One region of the Cedecea selenatireducens genome, then DNA from elsewhere that is predicted to be linked to it. Evidence: predicted binding sites of a transcription regulator. Region 1 holds the regulator's gene; each other region holds the start of a gene.
The links. Region 1 encodes PurR, which represses purine synthesis genes. Its sites were predicted from a motif close to CANGCAAACGTTTGCNTG; they were not measured.

Region 2: the regulator PurR is predicted to act here: its motif matches at 5,329-5,346, upstream of ACE38U_RS11710 (amino acid aminotransferase).
Region 3: the regulator PurR is predicted to act here: its motif matches at 2,095-2,112, upstream of ACE38U_RS16260 (NCS2 family permease).

What each region holds. Positions count from the first base shown of each region.
Region 1 covers NZ_JBHIKW010000011.1:127,004-133,684, forward strand. Annotated here, with positions in the region: gene punC (purine nucleoside transporter PunC) at 1-748, opposite strand, end outside; gene punR (DNA-binding transcriptional activator PunR) at 864-1,802, shown strand; gene purR (HTH-type transcriptional repressor PurR) at 1,799-2,824, opposite strand; gene cydH (cytochrome bd-I oxidase subunit CydH) at 3,117-3,206, shown strand; gene sodB (superoxide dismutase [Fe]) at 3,261-3,842, opposite strand; gene ACE38U_RS17610 (C40 family peptidase) at 4,002-4,853, opposite strand; gene ACE38U_RS17615 (Grx4 family monothiol glutaredoxin) at 5,215-5,559, shown strand; partial or broken gene ACE38U_RS17620 (IS4 family transposase) at 5,674-6,681, shown strand, end outside.
Region 2 covers NZ_JBHIKW010000006.1:75,041-81,721, forward strand. Annotated here, with positions in the region: gene mukB (chromosome partition protein MukB) at 1-574, shown strand, start outside; gene ldtD (L,D-transpeptidase LdtD) at 759-2,594, shown strand; gene mepK (peptidoglycan L,D-endopeptidase MepK) at 2,779-3,327, shown strand; gene ACE38U_RS11705 (MBL fold metallo-hydrolase) at 3,367-4,014, shown strand; gene ACE38U_RS11710 (amino acid aminotransferase) at 4,078-5,268, opposite strand; gene ompF (porin OmpF) at 5,454-6,536, opposite strand.
Region 3 covers NZ_JBHIKW010000010.1:1,598-8,278, reverse strand. Annotated here, with positions in the region: gene ACE38U_RS16270 (4'-phosphopantetheinyl transferase family protein) at 1-19, shown strand, start outside; gene ACE38U_RS16265 (NADPH-dependent FMN reductase) at 37-603, shown strand; gene ACE38U_RS16260 (NCS2 family permease) at 661-1,992, opposite strand; gene yieH (6-phosphogluconate phosphatase) at 2,161-2,826, shown strand; gene ACE38U_RS16250 (SDR family NAD(P)-dependent oxidoreductase) at 2,899-3,657, opposite strand; gene ACE38U_RS16245 (LysR family transcriptional regulator) at 3,777-4,676, shown strand; gene yhjD (inner membrane protein YhjD) at 4,732-5,790, shown strand; gene ACE38U_RS16235 (DapH/DapD/GlmU-related protein) at 5,881-6,537, shown strand.

The DNA.
Region 1 (6,681 bases):
CCGTCTGCGGCATATAGCTCAGGCCAATCGCTGCCGGGCCGTAGCCCATCTCATTCAGGATAAACGGCGAGCCGGTCAGCCAGGCGAAGAAGCTGGCGGAGCAGGCGGCGTAAATCAGCACGTTACCGCCGTAAATACGAGAGCGTAATAAAGAGAAGAAGCTGACCTTGTTGTCTGCGGTTTGCTCGTGGTGCTGAGTACGAGGCTTGAGGCGTAGCGTAGGGATCATCAGCAGCAAAGCGATGGCAAACAGTACGGCAAAAATGGCCTGCCATTCAAAATGGTTCAGCAGCCAGCTTCCCAGCAGCGGTGCCAGCGCCGGAGAAAGCCCTACCAGCGGCATAATCGTGGCAAAGATACGGCCTGCACGGTTGGCCGGGTAATAGTCGGTTACCAGCGCCTGCCAGCTGACCGCGGCGGAACAAACGCCCACGGCCTGGATAAAACGCAGGACCAGAAGCGACGTTGCATCCCGCACCCAAAGCATCCCGATGCAGCCGACGGCAAACATCGCCAGGCCAATCAGCAGCACGGGTTTACGCCCGAAACGATCGGAAAGCGGCCCCCAGACAAGCTGGGCAAAGGCAAAGCCCGCCAGGAACAGGCTCAGGCTGGCGCTCACCGCCGAGGCGTTAGTCCCCAGGTCTTGCTGAATGGCCGCAAAGGCGGGCAGGTACATGTCTGTGGCGAGAAAGCCGAGTACGCTCAGGCCAGCCAGCCAGATAAGAAATCCCTTTGATGGTTGCATATTTCACTCTTGATTTTGATAGCAGGTTAACGGGGCAGGAGTCTACGGAGTGCAAAACCGCTTGTGAAACGCTAATATTTGCGCGTTGCATTCAAATTTTTTGCAGGCAAAAAACATGTGGTCTGAATATTCTCTCGAAGTCGTGGATGCCGTAGCGCGCAACGGCAGTTTCAGCGGGGCAGCGCAGGAGTTGCATCGTGTGCCTTCTGCCATCAGCTATACCGTGCGCCAACTTGAAGAGTGGCTGGCCGTACCGCTGTTTGAACGACGTCATCGGGACGTTGAGCTGACCGCCGCTGGGGCTTTCTTTCTTAAAGAAGGGCGTTCTGTTATCAAAAAAATGATGGCAACGCGCCAGCAGTGCCAGCAGATAGCCAACGGCTGGCGCGGGCATCTCTCCATCGCGGTAGATAATATCGTGAAGCCGGAGCGTACTCGCCAACTGGTGCTCGATTTTTATCGCCATTTCCCGGACATCGAGCTGAGGGTGTTTCAGGAGGTTTTCAACGGCGTGTGGGATGCGCTGGCGGACGGGCGCGTTGAGGCGGCGATAGGCGCAACGCAGGCGATCCCCGTCGGAGGGCGCTACGCGTTTCGGGACATGGGCGCACTGAGCTGGCGCTGCGTGGTGGCGGCAGACCATCCGCTTGCGCAACACGAGGAGATCATCCTTGATGATGAAATTCGGCCCTGGCCGTCGCTGGTGCTGGAGGACACGTCCCGCTCGTTGCCCAAGCGCATTACCTGGCTTCTGGACAACCAGCGCCGCGTGGTGGTGCCGGACTGGGCGTCGGGCGCCGATTGCCTGACGGCAGGATTATGCATTGGCATGGTGCCCACGCACATTGCGAAACCGTGGCTCGAACGTGGCGACTGGAAAGAGTTGAGGCTGGAGAACCCGTTCCCGGATGCGGCCTGTTGCCTGACGTGGCGGCAGGATGACGCCTCGCCTGCGTTGAGCTGGCTGCTGGACTATTTAGGGGACAGTGAGACGATGAATCAGGAATGGCTCCAGGAGCCGGGGAACGAATCCCGGGCTCCTGAAGAGGCTTAGCGGCGGTAATCGCGGAACGGGCCGTCGGCCACCGAGCGGCGTTCGATGAGGCGCGGATGGACTTCTATGGTCTGCGACTCTTCCCGTTTGTTGATAATGCGGTCGAGCAGCATGTTAAAGGCCGTTTCACCGAGGCGTTCTTTTGGCTGATGGATTGTGGTCAGCGCCGGAGAGAAATAGCGGGCGTTGCGCACGTTATCGTAGCCGATAATCGAGATATCCTGCGGCACGCGCAGCCCCATCTCATCCGCTGCGCAAATCGCACCCATTGCCATAATATCGCCGCCGCAGAAGACCGCAGTAGGACGATGCGGTTGATTAAGCAGCTGCTGCATGGCGCGATAGCCAGATTCCGGCTCGAAGTCGCCCTGAACCACCCAATTTTCCGGCACTTTGATATTGGCTTCTTCAAGCGCTTTCAGGAAGCCAGCGTGACGACCACCGCCGGTGTTACGCTCCAGCTGGCCCGGGATCGCACCGATGTCGCGGTGTCCGCGCTCAATCAGGTAACGGCCTGCGAGATAACCGCCGTGGAAGGCGTTATCGACCACGGAGTCGGTAAAATCGGCGCGGGCTTCGCCCCAGTCCATCACCACCATAGGAATATGACGGTACTCTTCCAGCGTAGAGAGCAGGGTCTGTGGATATTCGGAGCACATGACCAGCAGGCCATCGACGCGTTTTTGCGCCATCATCGACAGGTAGGCTTGCTGCTTCTCAAAGTTGTTGTGCGCGTTGCCGAGGATCAGGGTGTAGCCTTTGGCGAAGCAGCTGTTCTCAACCGACTCGATAATTTCAGCAAAATAGGGCGCTTCGCTGGAGGTAGCGAGCAGGCCAATCGATTTGGTGTGGTTGACCTTCAGGCTGCGCGCCACGGCGCTCGGCGAATAGTGCAGCTCTTTGATAGCTGCCCAGACGGCGTTGCGCGTCTCTTCCGCCACAAAACGGGTCTTGTTAATGACATGTGACACAGTGGTAGTGGAAACGTTTGCGCGCTTCGCTACGTCCTTAATGGTTGCCATTAGATGTCACTCCAGACCATATCGTAAACTCCTGATAACTCATGTGTTAAACGTTTGCCTTCGCTAACTCCTGGGGCAACACGTTGGTTGCAGGCCTGTCGGGGATGCGACATACAGCGGGAGGAGGGCGTTGCCGGGCGATACGCGGTAAATTAGCGAAGGATTTTGGCTTATCCCGGGGCAAAGTGGAAGAGGGAAAACCGATATCTGTGCAAAACCAGCAGGATTTTTATCGTTAATTGTGGGAAAATCATCCCACTTACGCTTTGTAGGGAAATAAAAGGAGCTTACGATGAGTACCGATCTGAAGTTTTCCGTAGTGACTACGGTTATCGTACTGAGTCTGATTGTTGCCGGGGCGTTAACCGCCGTACTGCACTGATTTAATAAGGGCCGCAAAAAGCGGCCCTTAATACAGGTCAAACATCACTGAAAATCAGCCTGCCAGGTTTTGCGCAACAAAGTTCCAGTTAACCAGCGCCCAGAAGTGGTCCAGATAAACCGGGCGCGCGTTGCGGTAGTCGATGTAGTAAGCGTGTTCCCAGACGTCCACTGTCAACAGCGGTTTTGCCCCGGTTGTGAGCGGAGTTCCTGCGTTAGAAGTCGAGACGATAGCCAGGCTGCCGTCGCTGTTCTTCACAAGCCAGGTCCAGCCGGAGCCGAAGTTTTTGATGGCCGCTTCGGTGAACTGTTTTTTAAATGCTTCCACGCTGCCAAACGCGTTATTGATGGCGGCCAACACTTCTCCGCCAGGTTCTCCCCCGGCGTTTGGTGCCAGGCAGTGCCAGTAGAACGTATGGTTCCAGACCTGAGCGGCATTATTGAAAATACCGCCGTCAGACTCTTGCACGATCTCTTCCAGCGATTTCCCTTCAAACGGGCTGCCTTTGACGAGGTTGTTCAGGTTAGTGACGTAGGTCTGATGATGCTTGCCGTAATGGTACTCGAGGGTTTCGGCTGAGATATGCGGGGCCAGCGCATCTTTGGCATAGGGCAGGGCGGGTAGTTCGAACGACATTGCTTCACTCCTTGTTATTTTGCTTCACAATATAACTACATTTTGTGTGGATATAAGGTTAACAAATTACGGGAGTGCGAAAAAGCGAAATGAAACAGCCCGTTGTCGGGCTGTTAACGTTTTAATCAGTCTGATTGCCCCGAAAGGGAGCGGATAAGATTAACGAATGGTTTTTGGCGTCATGACCCGGCGGGCACCCACATAATGGCGCTGCCAGTAATCTTCGCTCAAAGAAGTAATTTGGATATCGCGGCCGCTGCGAGGAGACTGAATAAATTTACCGTTGCCGACGTAAACGCCAACGTGGTCAGCCGTGCCGCGGCCCTGAGTACGGAAGAAGACCAGGTCGCCGCTTTCCAGTTCGCCGCGGTCAACGGAAGAGGCATCACGCAGGTGATACATTTCGTTGGCGGTGCGTGGAATACGGATGTTCACCAAATCTTTATAAGCGTAATAAATTAGCCCGCTGCAGTCGAAGCCCGTGCGGGGAGAAGTGCCACCCCAGCGGTATGGTTTGCCAATTTGCCCCATCAGCTTGTTCATGGCCGTTTTTTGCGCTTTCTGCACTCTGACCTTATGCGCCTGAGCGATGGTCAGATTCTTTTCAGACTTCACCTTCACGCACTGCTTTTTATGCCCTTTACGATGGGTGCATTTTTCAGTGTAGGCAAGGGTGGCTGCGGCTGGCTGTACGGCTATTTTCTTAGAGGTTTTTTTGCTGCTGGTTTTAGCGAGGGTGGTGCTTTTGCCTGAGGCGCTGCGTTTTGCAACTTTGGCTTTTACCGGTGATGCGTCTTTTTTACCGGACTTCTTTGTGGAGGCTGTGCTGCTTTTTTGTTTTGCCTTTGTTTTCTCTTTGCCCTTGTTGCTTTTACCGGAAGTTGTTTTCGCCGTGTGGCTTTTCTGTGCAACAGGGTGGCGGACGTGCTCGGACGCCTGCGTCAAAGGTGTATAGGGCAAAGCAAATAGCAGAGCACATAGCGTGATAGAGATTTTATTTATCCGCGCCACTCGTCAATCCCCTGATAAATGAAGGCAAGATGCTAACCATCATGCCTGCGTATGATTTTTGCGAAACCCGACGATTCTAATGCATAAAAGCCGATAATGTTAATAGGCAAATACTATTTAACGGTCAAAAGTGGAAGCTATAGCTAGAAAATTAATCATTACCGGGCGTTATCGGCTGTTTTATTGATCGCGGATGAGGCAAATTGCTCATTTTCGAGCACCGTAAAAGTGTTATTCTTAAAGCATGTTTGCATGCCCCGGCAGTTCAGAAAAACCCTGCTAAAAATGGTGTTTTCTGGCCGGGGTGCAACTGGCTACAATGACAGGCTATTGCCGTATCAAGGTTTGAGGAAGCAAGACAATGAGCACTATTGAAAAAATTCAACGCCAGATCGCTGAGAACCCAATTCTTCTGTATATGAAAGGCTCCCCGAAGCTGCCGAGCTGCGGCTTCTCCGCTCAGGCCGTTCAGGCACTGTCTGCCTGCGGCGAGCGCTTCGCCTACGTGGATATTCTGCAGAACCCGGACATCCGCGCCGAGCTGCCTAAATACGCTAACTGGCCAACGTTCCCACAGCTGTGGGTGGACGGTGAGCTGGTCGGCGGCTGCGACATCATCATCGAGATGTACCAGCGCGGCGAATTGCAGGCGCTGATCAAAGAAACCGCAGAAAAACATAAATCTGAAGAGCCAGGCGCAGAGTAATCTCGTCAGGCACTAAAAAGCGGCCCGGAGGCTAAGGCCGATCGTTTAAGGATTGGTTGACCGATCCGGTGGCTGGTGTAAAAAGGGTTCATGTTCATCATGGACCCTTTTTAAATGGAACTTTTACACGCTCTCGGCATTATCAATCTTACTGCACCCGACGAGGTTCAGAGCCTCGCTGACCTGCCTTCCCCCGACCTCATCCAGCAGGCTTTTACCTTCACTGATACCGTCACCCTGCGCTAGCGGAAACTCCCTCTTGAGTCCATGGTCTGGCTGGTTATCGATATGGCCATCTTCAACAATAAACCCATGAGTCATATCGTTAATCTGCTGGATATTGTTGACCGTACCGGACGTTCCTTCACCGCACCCGCAGAAAAAAATTGGGTGAGGATGCTATCCGGGCGCTGTTTGATATCACTCAGTGACACTGGCATAAAGAAGCAATACATCCTCTCTGGCACGGGCTGACACTCAATGCCGTCGACGGCGTGGTCTGGCATACGCAGGACACGCCTGAAAATGCAGAGGCTTTCGGCAAGGCCTCCAACCAGCATGGTGATCGCGGATATCCGCAGGTTCGCATGGTCTGTCTGATGGAGCTCAGCAGTCACCTGCTGCGCGCGAGTGTGTCAGGCCGCTATGACATAAACGAAATGCGCCTGGCGGCGCAACTGGCAGAAAGCGCTCCGGATAACAGTATTACGCTGTTCGATAAGGGGTTTTACTCTTTGGGGCTGTTGCAGCCCTGGCATAGTGCGGGCGAAAATCGCCACTGGTTAACGCCGCTGAAAAAAAACACGCAGTACGAAGTCGGCCGTAAACTCGGCAAACAGGACGAGCTGATACGACTGAAAACCACGCCACAGGCCAGAAAACAGTGGGAAGGTCTGCCGGAAGAACTGACCGGGCGGCTAATCCGTCGCAGGGTCAATGGCGTGGAGCGGCAGGTGCTGACGTCAATGACCGATGCGATGCGTTATCCCGGCCGCCAGCGTGGCGGAGCTTTATAAGCATCGCTGGGAAATCGAGTTGGGGTATCGCGAAGTTATTACGTTTATTAATCGGACTGCCGTGGTCATCTCCGGGAGCGATCCCGGGTCATCTGAAACACTTTTA
Region 2 (6,681 bases), on a different contig from region 1:
GCAGCATCAGGATCTGTTTAACAGCAACCGCCTGACCTTCTCAGAAGCGCTGGCGAAGCTTTATCAGCGCCTGAACCCGCAGATAGACATGGGCCAGCGCACGCCGCAGACCATTGGCGAAGAGCTGCTGGATTACCGTAACTACCTGGAAATGGAAGTTGAGGTAAACCGTGGCTCGGACGGCTGGCTGCGTGCGGAGAGTGGGGCGCTGTCTACCGGGGAAGCTATCGGGACCGGGATGTCTATCCTGGTGATGGTTGTGCAGAGCTGGGAAGACGAGTCTCAGCGCCTGCGTGGGAAAGATATTTCCCCTTGTCGCCTGCTGTTCCTTGATGAAGCCGCACGTCTGGATGCCAAGTCCATCGCCACGCTGTTTGAGCTGTGTGAACGACTGGAAATGCAATTAATTATTGCGGCGCCAGAAAACATCAGCCCGGAAAAAGGCACCACCTACAAGCTGGTGCGTAAGGTGTTCCAGAACAGCGAACACGTTCACGTTGTTGGCCTGCGTGGCTTTGCGGCCCCGGTACTGCCAGAACCGCAGCCGGGTTCGGAAACGGCAGACGCGTCGTAAAAATCAGCAATCCAGATTGTCAATTTATCAAGCGGGCCCCGGCCCGCTTTTTCTTTGCCACGAACAGTCTTAATCTTTAATTTTCTTTACATTTTGTCAGGCAAATGGTTTTTACTGTTTATATACTAGTGATGAATACTTCCCGCCTTTGACGGTGAGCACAGTAATAAACAGGGGGCAAGGGATGTTGCTTAGAAAAGGTAAAGATTTTCGATTGTCAGCAGTCGGTTACTGCCTGGCGCTCAGTTTCGCTCCACTGTTTGCGGCGCAGGCCGACGAGCCTGCCGTGGTTCCCTCCGACAGCTCTGCTTTTCAGACCGATCGGCCTACGGAACTCAATCAGCCTTTGGCGCAGTCTACGGCAACGGCCACAATGGCCGGTACGTTGCCAACCAACACTTCCACCATGTCTGCCGCGCAAAGCCGCTCGCAGCTTATTTCTGGATTGCCTGCGGGCTACACGCCGGTTTACCTCAACGCGCTGTCGGCCTTTTACGCCGCGCGAGACATGAAGCCAATGTGGGAAAATCGCGATGCGGTAAAAGCCTTTCAGCAGCAGCTGGCGGAAGTCGCCATTGCCGGTATCCAGCCACAGTTTAGCCAGTGGGTTGAACTGCTGACCGATCCTGGCGTGAGCGGTATGGCGCGTGATGTGGTGCTGTCCGATGCCATGATGGGCTACCTGCAGTTTGTCTCCGGGATCCCGATTGACGGCAATCGCTGGCTTTATAGCAGCACGCCTTATAAGTTAAAAACGCCGCCGCTTTCGCTGATTAACCAGTGGCAGGTTGCCGTCGACCAGGGTTCACTGGTGAACTTTATTGACAGCCTTGCGCCACAGCATCCGCAATATGCTCAGCTTCACCAGTCTCTGATTCATCTGTTGGGTGATACTCGTCCGTGGCCGCAAATAACCGGTAAAGAGACGCTGAGACCGGGGCAGTGGAGTAATGATGTTGGCGCGCTGCGCGAGATCCTTGCCCGCACAGGTATGCTCCAGGATAAAGCCTCGGGTTCTACCACCGTTGCCGATGTCACGGTAAGCCCGTCAGCGATTAACGTTGAAGATATTCCCGCGTCAGCCGGCAAAAAGCAGCAGGCCGCCGCGCGCGGTGTGTACGGCCGCGACCTTGTTGACGGCGTAAAACGCTTCCAGCAGTGGCAAGGGCTAGGCCCGGACGGCGCGATTGGCCAGCTGACGCGCGACTGGCTTAACGTGACGCCCCAGCAGCGTGCGGCGCTGATAGCGTTGAACATTCAGCGCCTGCGGCTGCTGCCGGACAAACTCGATACCGGCATTATGGTGAACATTCCTAACTATTCGCTGGTTTACTACCTTAACGGCAATGAAGCGCTGGCTTCACGCGTTATCGTTGGGCGTCCGGATCGTAAAACCCCGATGATGAGCAGCGCGTTAAATAACGTGGTGGTTAATCCGCCCTGGAACGTGCCGCCGACGCTTGCCCGAAAAGATCTTTTGCCAAAGGTCCGCCAGAACCCAGGCTACCTCGAGCAGCACGGCTATAGCGTGATCCGCGGCTGGAGCAATAACGCTGAGACGATTGACCCGTGGCGCGTTGACTGGTCGACGATTACCGAGAACAACCTGCCGTTCCGCTTCCAGCAAAAACCAGGCACGCAGAACTCGCTTGGGCGCTACAAGTTTAATATGCCAAGTTCAGATGCCATCTATTTGCACGACACGCCTAACCATAACCTCTTCCAGAAGGATGCAAGGGCGCTGAGTTCCGGCTGTGTGCGCGTGAATAAAGCCTCGGAGCTTGCGAACATGTTACTGCAGGATGCCGGGTGGAATGACTCACGTATTTCCAGTACGTTGCAGGAAGGGAATACCAAATACGTGAATATCCGCCATAACATTCCGGTTAATCTCTACTATCTGACGGCGTTTGTCGGGAAAGAGGGGCGAACCGAGTTTCGTACAGATATTTACAATTATGATCTCACCGCGCGATCTGGCGCACAAAACCTCGCAAAAGCAGGGTTATTAATCCGCTAAACGCAACATTTCTAATGAATTAGTGGTCGTAGAAAATGTAAAACCCAGCCGGGCCCGTTGCAGGGCCCGCCGTTGCTGGGTTTTATCGTGCCTTGACTCCCCGGATTCGGGCAGCTATGGTGCGATGGCAGTGCGCAAAAGTGCATATTAAACCATCATTTTATTACCTGTAGACCTGGATATCATGGACAAATTTGACGCTAATCGCCGCAAGCTACTGGCTTTGGGGGGCGTGGCTTTCGGTGCCGCTCTCATGCCTTTGCCGTCGTTTGCCACCCTCTCGACACCACGCCCGCGTATTTTGACTCTCAATAACCTGCATACCGGAGAGTCACTGAAAGCCGAGTTTTTTGATGGCAGAGGCTATATTCAGGATGAATTAGCAAGACTTAATCACTTCTTTCGGGATTACCGGGCGAACAAGATTAAATCGATCGATCCTTCACTGTTTGACCAACTCTATCGCCTGCAGGGGCTGTTGGGTACCAACAAACCGGTGCAGTTGATTTCTGGCTACCGCTCCATCGACACCAATAACGAACTTCGCGCTCACAGCCGCGGCGTAGCGAAAAAAAGCTACCACACCAAAGGCCAGGCGATGGATTTTCATATTGAAGGGGTTTCGTTAAGCAATATTCGCAAAGCGGCATTATCTATGCGCGCAGGTGGTGTAGGATACTACCCCAGCAGCGACTTTGTGCATATTGATACCGGGCCGGTAAGGCACTGGTAAAACAACGGAATCCGGCTTTGTTGCCGGTAATGGAGCAGCATGAACTATCACATTATTCCGGTCACGGCTTTTGCCCAGAACTGTTCTCTTATTTGGTGCGAGGAAACGCAGCAGGCGGCGCTGGTGGATCCCGGCGGCGATGCGGCGCGTATCAAGCAGGAAGTGGCTCAGAAAGGCGTAAAGGTTAGCCAAATTTTGCTGACGCACGGTCATCTCGATCACGTTGGCGCGGCGGCCGAGCTGGCGGCACATTACGGCGCGCCGGTTGTGGGTCCGGAAAAAGAAGATGAGTTCTGGCTGCAGGGCTTGCCGCAGCAAAGCCGAATGTTTGGCCTCGACGAGTGTCAGCCTCTGACGCCGGATCGCTGGTTAAACGAAGGGGAAAGTGTCGCCGTAGGGAATGTGACTTTACAGGTGTTGCATTGTCCGGGGCATACGCCTGGCCATATCGTCTTCTTCGATGAGGCCTCTCGTTTGCTGGTTTCTGGTGATGTCATCTTTAAAGGCGGAGTGGGGCGCAGCGATTTTCCACGTGGTGACCACGCGGCGTTGATTGATTCAATCAAGCGTAAATTGCTGCCGCTGGGGGATGATGTGACCTTTATTCCCGGCCACGGGCCGATGTCTACCCTGGGCTACGAACGTCTGCATAATCCGTTCTTACAGGACGAGCAGCCGGTCTGGTAAATATGTTTTCGAGTAAAAAAAGAGCCGCTTATGCGGCTCTTTTGCTTTTTGCTGGCTGTAGTTTTACAGCACGGCCACGATGGCTTCACACAGCGGCGCCATGTTATCCGGGGTCATGCCCGCCACGTTGACGCGGCCGGATGCCACGGCGTAAACGCCAAACTCTTCGCGCAGGCGCAGCACCTGTTCTTTGGTCAGGCCGCTGAACGAGAACATCCCGTTTTGATTGATGATGAAGCTGAAGTCGCGGTTGGCGCCTTTCTCCTGCAGGGTATTCACAAACAGCTGACGCATACGGTGAATGCGCTGGCGCATGTCGGTCAGCTCTTGTTCCCACATGGTACGCAGCGCGTCATTGCTGAGAATGGTTGCCACGACGGAGGCACCGTGCGCAGGTGGGTTAGAATAGTTGGCGCGAATAACCGATTTCACCTGGCTGAATGAACGGTCAGCGGTGTCGGCATCGGTGGCAACCAGCGTGAAAGCGCCTACGCGTTCGTTGTACAGGCCGAAGTTCTTGGAATAGGAACTCGCCACCAGCAGCTCTTTGTGGCCGGCAGCAAAAATACGCAGGCCTTCCGCATCCTCTTCCAGACCGCGGGCAAAGCCCTGGTAGGCGAAGTCAAACAGCGGCAGCCAGCCTTTGGCCAGTGACATTTCTGCCAGCGTTTTCCACTGTTCGGCGGTAGGATCGATCCCGGTAGGGTTATGGCAGCAGCCGTGGAACAGCACCACGTCACCGGCTTCGGCAGCCTGCAGGCTGGCAACCAGACCATCAAAGTCCAGGCTGTGATTTTCCGCATCATAGTAGGCGTACTCTTTCACTTCCAGACCGGCGGCGTTAAACACGCTTTTGTGGTTAGGCCAGCTTGGGTTGCTTACCCAAACGCGTTTCGCTGAGGTATTTTTTGCCAGGAAGTCAGCGGCCACGCGCAGCGCACCGGTACCGCCTGGGGTTTGCGCGGTACGAGCACGTTTGTCGGCAATCAGGGCATTGCCTTTACCGAACAGCAGCTCTTGCGTGCAGCGGCCAAATTCTGGAATACCATCAATACCCAGATAGTTCTTGGTGGTCTCATTTTCCAGCAGATACAGCTCGGCTTTCTTAACGCTGGTCAGTACCGGCGTTTTACCGGTCTCGTCCTTATAGACCCCGATGCCGAGGTTGATTTTGGTTGGACGATCGTCGGCGCGAAACAGGTCGGCCAGACCAAGAATAGGATCGGCAGGGGCAGCGGTAATGTTCTCAAACATGACGGGTTCCATTAGTGATATCGGGGGAAATCGCTTTCAGGTTAACTGCTGTTTTACGAATTGCCAACCGTTTGCGACAAAAAGAGACGGTTAGCGATAACATCGGGTTTATTCTACTTTTTTGCCATAAAAAAACAGGGCCGAAGCCCTGTTTTTAAACATTTCAGACAAACAAATGGCTGAAATTAGAACTGGTAAACGATACCAACAGCAACGGTGTCGTCTGCACCCACGCCCAGCTTGTTGTTTTTGTCGATCTGGTTGATCTGATAGTCAACATAGGTGGACATGTTTTTGTTGAAGTAGTAAGTCGCGCCGATATCAATGTAGTTGAGGTAATCTTCGCTGCCGATACCTTCAACATTTTTCGCTTTAGATTTGTAGTAAGCGATGGATGGACGCAGACCGAAATCGAACTGGTACTGTGCTACAACGGAGAAGTCCTGAGTTTTGTTCAGGAAGCCATCGGTACCGTTGATGGTCAGACGGGTAGCGTTGCGGCTTTCACCGTACAGCGCGGCCAGGTAGATGTTGTTCGCATCATATTTCAGGCCGGTAGCCCACTGCTCTGCTTTAGCGCCGTGACCGTATGTCAGGGCCTGCTGATCGTTAGTGCGGTCAGCCGCGCCGTAAGCACCTACGATGCCGAAGCCATCAACGGTGTAGCTTGCGGAGCTTGCCCAGCCGTCACCGTTAGAGCGGGTTGCATTGCCAGCACGATCGTTTTTGCCCAGGTACTGAACGCCGAAGTCCAGACCGTCAACCAGGCCGAAGAAACCGCTGTTACGGTAAGTTGCGAGACCACCGTTACGGCCGGAGAAGAAGTTGTCGCTGTTGCCGGTGTCACCGCCAAACTCTGGCAGCATGTCGGTTACGCCGATTGCGTCGTAAACCAGACCGTAGTTACGACCGTAGTCGAAGGAGCCTGCGTCACCGAATTTCAGACCCGCGAAGGCCAGACGGGTTTTGTTCCCTTTCTGAGCGTCAGCACCTTCAGAGTTGTTACCCTGGAAGTTGTATTCCCACTGGCCGTAACCGGTCAGTTGGCTGTTAATTTGAGTTTCGCCTTTGAAGCCAAGACGGGCGTAAGTTTTGTCGCCGTTACCCTGAGCGTTCGCACCGTTATCTTTAGCGAAGTAATGCAGACCTACCGCTTTACCGTACAGGTCTACTTTGTTGCCGTCTTTGTTATAGATTTCTGCAGCGTTTGCTGCACCGGCTACCAGCAGAGCAGGGATTACCACTGCCAGAATATTGCGCTTCATCATTATTTATTACCCTCATTGTGGTTTTTATGGACACCTGCCACTGCCGTCAATAATTCTTTACGGAACTATTGAGGATAGTTTGGTGTCTTTCTGTATCTGTCTGGCATCTTTCCATCCATGAAACCGTTTCGCTAGCCTGAAAGTG
Region 3 (6,681 bases), on a different contig from region 1:
ATTTTCCCGAACGTCCTGACGCATAAAGGAGTACCAATGTCTGATTCGTTGAAGATAGTGACTTTACTGGGGAGCCTGCGTAAGGGTTCATTTAACGCAATGGTCGCCCGCACGCTGCCGAACATTGCCCCGGCAGGTATGCAGATAGATGCCCTGCCGTCCATCGGTGACATTCCGCTGTACGATGCCGACATTCAGCAGGAAGAAGGTTTCCCTCAGAGCGTAGAAGCCATTGCCGGGCAGATTCGCCAGGCGGACGGCGTGGTGATTGTCACGCCGGAATACAACTATTCGGTGCCGGGCGGCCTGAAAAACGCCATTGACTGGCTCTCCCGCCTGCCTGAGCAGCCGCTGGCCGGCAAGCCTGTGCTGATTCAAACCAGCTCCATGGGCGCCATCGGCGGCGCACGCTGCCAGTATCACCTGCGCCAAATCCTCGTCTTCCTCGACGCGATGGTGATGAACAAGCCGGAGTTTATGGGCGGCGTTATCCAGAACAAAGTTGACCCACAGAGCGGCGAAGTGGTCGATCAAAGCACGCTTGACCATCTGACCGGGCAGCTCACCGCCTTTGGCGATTATATCAAGCGCGTGAAAGCCTGATTCCGGGCCAAAAAAAACGCCAGTCGCATGACTGGCGTTTTTATTTCTGCTGTCGCTTTAATCAACAAACACGATTTTCAGCACAAACAGCAGCGCGACGATGACGACGCACGGACTCAGCTCGCGCCAGCGGCCGGTACCCAGCTTCATGACGCAGTAGGAAATAAAGCCGAGAGCGATACCTTCGGTAATCGAGAAGCTGAACGGCATCATCACGGCGGTAACAAACGCCGGAACGGCTTCGGTCAGGTCATCCCACTTCACACGGGCCAGGCTTGAGGTCATCAGGACGCCAACATAAATCAGCGCACCAGCGGCCGCGTATGCCGGCACCATGCCCGCCAGCGGTGACAGGAAGATAACCAGCAGGAACAGCAGGCCAACCACGATAGCGGTCAGCCCGGTGCGGCCACCGACGGAAACGCCGGAAGAGCTTTCGATGTAGGCGGTAACCGAAGAGGTGCCAAAGAAAGAGCCGGTCACGGATGAGATACTGTCCACGAACAGCGCCTGCTTCATGCGCGGGAATTTGCCCTTCGCATCGGTTAGCCCAGCTTTATCCGTCACGCCAATCAGGGTGCCGGAGGAGTCAAACAGGTTGACCAGCATGAAGGAGAAGATAACGCCCGCCAGGCCCAGATTCAGGGAGCCTGCCAGATCAACCTGCCCCACAACGCTGCTCACGCTGGGTGGCGCAGAAACGATGCCGTGATACTGCACGTCGCCCAGCAGCCAGCCCAGCAGCGTGGTCACCACGATGGAGACCAGCACGGCCGCGTGGATGTTACGGGAAGCAAGAATCGCGATGATAAAGAAGCCCAGCGCGCCAAGCAGCACGCTGTGGGAAGTCAGGTTCCCGATGCTGACCAGCGTCTCTTTATTGGCCACGATGATCCCGGCGTTTTTCAGCCCCATCATGCCGATAAACAGGCCGATACCGCTGGTGATGCCTACGCGCAGGCCAAGCGGAATATTCGCAATCATCCAGTAGCGAACGCGGAAGATGGTCAGCAACAGCAGGCCAACGGCGCCCCAGAAAATCGCGCCCATCCCGACTTGCCAGGAAATTCCCATCGCACCGACCACCACGAACGCGAAGAAAGCGTTCAGGCCCATTGCCGGTGCCAGCGCAACGGGCAGGTTGGCGAAAATGCCCATCAGGATGCTGCCAAAGGCCGCAATCAGGCAGGTGGTGACGAATACCGCCTGAGTATCCATGCCGGCCGCGCCGAGGATCTGTGGGTTAACAAAAACGATATACACCATCGTCAGGAAGGTAGTGAACCCGGCGATCACCTCGGTGCGGGCGTTAGTACCGTGTTCGCGTAATTTGAACGCGCGTTCGAGCAGCCCCGGGGTTGTTTCCGGAGTGGACTGTGGTTGGCTCATTATCGGTTTCCGAACTAAAAGAGGAAAAAATACGCCGCTATCCTATACCAAAAATGGCAGGGGATAACGGAAATCATCCACTTTTTTCGCTGAAATTACCGCCACGGGATCGATTGCGTTGCGCAAAAAGCATAGAGTAAACGTTAAACCAGAGAGAAAGGAAATGGCATGTCCCGGATAGAAGCGGTGTTTTTTGACTGCGATGGAACGCTGGTCGACAGCGAGGTCATCTGCTCCAAAGCCTACGTGCATATGTTTGCGCAATACGGCATTCAGCTTGCGCTCGAAGATGTCTTCAAGACCTTTAAAGGCGTCAAACTCTACGAAATTATCGACACAATCAACGCCGAGTACGGCACCAGCCTGCCGAAGCCAGAACTTGAGGCGATTTACCGAGCCGAAGTCGCCCGTCTGTTCGACAGCGAGCTTCAGGAAATCGCCGGGGCGAACACCCTGCTGGCGCAAATCAAAAAGCCGATGTGCGTGGTGTCCAACGGCCCGGTCAGCAAGATGCAGCATTCTCTCGGCAAAACCGGGATGCTCGCCTACTTCCCGGAGACGCTGTACAGCGGCTACGACATTCAGCGCTGGAAGCCAGACCCGGCTCTGATGTTCCACGCGGCAGAACAGATGAAGGTTGGGGTGGAGCACTGCATTCTGGTGGATGATTCTATGGCTGGTGCGCAATCGGGCATTGCGGCGGGAATGGAGGTGTTTTATTTCTGTGCCGATCCGCATAACAAACCGATCGATCATCCAAAGGTGACGACGTTTACCGATTTGGCCGAGTTACCGGGCTTGTGGAAAGCACGCGGTTGGGTGATTACGGCGTAGGTTTTTTTAATCCCCTCTCCCTTTTAGGGAGAGGGTTAGGGTGAGGGTCACCTGCCGGGAACGGTCAAAAAACTAAAGGAACATCCCGCCGGACACTTCAATCCGCTGCGCATTCATCCAGCCGGTCTCATCGCTGAGGATCGCCGCAATCGCATCGCCGATATCATCCGGCTGCCCTACTCGCCCCAGCGCGGTTTGTGCGGCGATAGCTTTCGACACATGCTCGTTATCCCGCACGATACCGCCGCTAAAATCGGTGGCAATAGCGCCCGGCGCGATGATATTCACCGCAATCCCGCGTGAGCCCAGCTCTTTGGCCTGATACTTAGTCAGCACTTCCATCGCCCCTTTCATCGTAGCGTAGGCGGCTTTACCCGGCAGCGAGAAACGGGTCAGGCCGGTGGACACATTCAGAATGCGCCCGCCGTCTTTAATCAGCGGCAGAAGGCGCTGGGTCAGGAAAAAAGGCCCTTTCAAATGGATGTTCATTATTTCATCGAACTGCGCTTCGCTGGTCTCGGCAAACGACGCTTCAAGACCGATCCCCGCATTGTTCAATAAATAATCAAACGTATCTCGCTGCCAGACGTTATTCAGCGTCTCTATCACCTGCTCAACGAACTCCGCAAAGGTAGAGGAATCGCCGACATTCAGCTGTATTGCTGCGGCTTTTACGCCTTTTTGCTCAATTTCACGCACAACATCTTCGGCTTCCTGCTGCTTACTGTTGTAAGTCAGAAGAATACCGATTCCTCTTGCAGCCAGCTTCAGCGCTGCGTTTTTACCTAATCCACGGCTGCCGCCGGTCACTAAAGCGATACGTTGATTCATGATAAACCTCTTATTTGGCTGTCAGGTCATTGAGGTACAGCTTATTAGCTGATACAAAATCAATAAATACGGCCAGATGCGCCTCACTGTTTCAATTCAAACAACAATGCGGTGATAAGATGGATAAAATACATGCAATGCAGCTTTTCGTGAGAGTCGCCGAGCTGGAGAGTTTTACCCGCGCCGCAGACACCCTTGGGCTGCCGAAGGGCAGCGTTTCGCGCCAGGTTCAGGCGCTGGAAACCTCGCTCGGAACACGCCTGCTGCACCGCACCACGCGCCGGGTTCAGCTCACCCAGGACGGCATGGTTTATTACGAACGCTGCCGGGACCTGCTAACCAATCTCGACGAGCTGGATGGCCTGTTCCAGCACGATCCTGCCAGCGTCAGCGGGCGAATCAGGGTCGATATGCCCGTCACGCTGGCGCGCGGCCTGATTATTCCTAAACTGCCGGGATTTCTGCAGCAGTATCCGGGCATAGAGCTGGAGCTTAGCAGCAGCGACAGAATGGTAGATGTTGTCCGGGAAGGGTTTGACTGCGTGGTACGCGTGGGCCACCTCAAAGACTCGGGTCTGGTGGCCAGACCGCTGGGAAAATTTACCATGATCAACTGCGCCAGCCCGGACTACCTCAGCCGCTTTGGCTACCCTGAAAACCTGGACGATCTGGCTTCGCACGCGCTGGTGCATTACGCCCAAAACCTCGGCACTCGCCCGCAGGGCTTTGAAGTCTGGCTGGATAAAACAACGCAGTGGGTGAAAACCGGCGGCCTGATTACCGTCAACAGCACGGAAACTTACCAGGCGGCCTGCGCTGCCGGGCTGGGTATTATCCAGGTCCCACGCGTGGGCGTGAAAGCCCAGCTAAAAGAAGGTAGCCTCGTGGAGATTCTACCGCAGTACCGCGCCGAGCCGATGCCGATTTCGCTGCTTTATCCGCATCGCCGCAACCTCTCCCGGCGGGTACATTTGTTTATGGAATGGCTAACCGGCGTACTCAAAGCCTATGTAGATTAGCGTTATGGCTATAATTTCCTTAAGATCCTGCCACTGCAAAAGGAAAATTGACCCGATGACGACGCCGGATAACCGTGAAAAACGCCCAACCAACGAGCTCGAATACGAGCCTGTTATACCTATCGAGACTCAGCAGGATGAAGCTCAAAGCGACCCCGCAGAGAACGAACCGCTGGTGAAGCTTAAAACCAGCAACGCCGCGGTGAACAGCACCATATCCGCGGTCAACAAAACGGTCAGACAGCCGATGATTGCTCACCTGCTGCGTGCGGCCGAACGCTTTAATGACCGTCTGGGAAACCAGTTTGGTGCCGCCATTACCTACTTCTCGTTTCTGTCGCTGATCCCCATCATGATGGTGGCCTTCGCGGCGGGCGGCTACGTGCTTGCCTCGCACCCCACGCTGCTCGAAGACATTTTTGCCAAAATCCTTGAGAACGTCAGCGACCCAACGCTTGCCGCCACGCTTAAAAACACCATCAACACTGCGGTTCAGCAGCGCACCACCGTTGGCCTGGTCGGGCTGCTCATTGCCCTCTACTCCGGCATTAACTGGATGGGCAACCTGCGTGAAGCGGTGCGCGCCCAGTCGCGGGATAAATGGGAACGCAGCCCGCAGGATCAGGAAAAATTCTGGATTAAATATCTGCGTGACTTTATTTCATTGATTGGCCTGCTGATTGCGCTGATCGTCACCCTGTCGATTACCTCGATTTCCGGTTCGGCCCAGACGCTGCTGATAGGCCTCCTCCACCTGGGCGACATCGAGTGGCTAAAACCGGCCTGGCACTTTGTCGGCCTGGCGATTTCGATTTTTGCTAACTACCTGCTGTTCTTCTGGATCTTCTGGCGACTGCCGCGTCACCGCCCGCGTCGCAAGGCGCTTATTCGCGGCACAATGATTGCGGCTATCGGTTTTGAGGTGATCAAAATCATCATGACCTACAGCCTGCCAAAACTGGTCAGCTCGCCTTCCGGCGCCGCTTTTGGTTCGGTGCTGGGGCTGATGGCTTTCTTCTACTTCTTCGCTCGCCTCACGCTGTTCTGCGCGGCCTGGATTGCCACCGCAGAATACAAAGACGACCCGAGAATGCCCGGCAAAACGCATAAATAATCCTGTCATGTTTTCCGGTCAGGATAGGTGGCCTGCCGACCTTCGGGTTAGCAGGCCCACTTGTCTAAACCTCCGACCAGAGAACATGCCATGACAACCGCCGCCGCACCCAAACTCCAGAAAACCTTTGTTGACCCCAGCGTTCGCCTGCGTGAAACCACCCTCGGCGAACAGTGCGAAATACTCGCCAACAGCGTGCTGGAATACAGCATCCTCGGTGACTTCTCCTACCTCGGCGAACACTGCTGCGTGGCGGATAGCGTTATCGGTAAATTCACCGCTATCGCCAACCACGTCCGCCTTGGCGCGCCCAATCACCCGATGGATCGCCCGTCACAGCACCGCTTTACCTACTGCCCGGAGTATTACGCGCCCGGCGTTGGCCGCGATACTTCATTCTTTGCCCATCGCCGTGAGGATCGGGTGGTGATTGGTAACGACGTGTGGATTGGCCACGGGGTGATTGTGCTGCCCGGCGTAACGGTTGGCGACGGCGCAGTGCTTGCCGCCGGGGCGGTGGTCAGCAAAGACGTGCCGCCGTACACCATCGTCGGTGGCGTTCCAGCCAAACCCATTCGCAGCCGCTTCCCGCAGGGAATCACCGAAAGCCTGCAGCGCATCGCCTGGTGGGACTGGCCGCTGGAGAAATTAATGGCGCACCTGCCGGAATTTCAGTCCGGAGAGACAGCAAGTTTTTGCGCTCGCTGGGACAACCCGGCCAACTTAGCAGATAAATCTAACTGGTAACTTTTATTTAACCTGAAACCAGTTTTATTCTCTATTTTGGAAATTTTGTGAAGCATTTCATAGAAGCTTACGCGCAGGCTTAAAAATTATTCACTTAATGCCTGTTTTTTGAGCTTAGCCGCCCGCCGTGGCGCGTTGAAATGC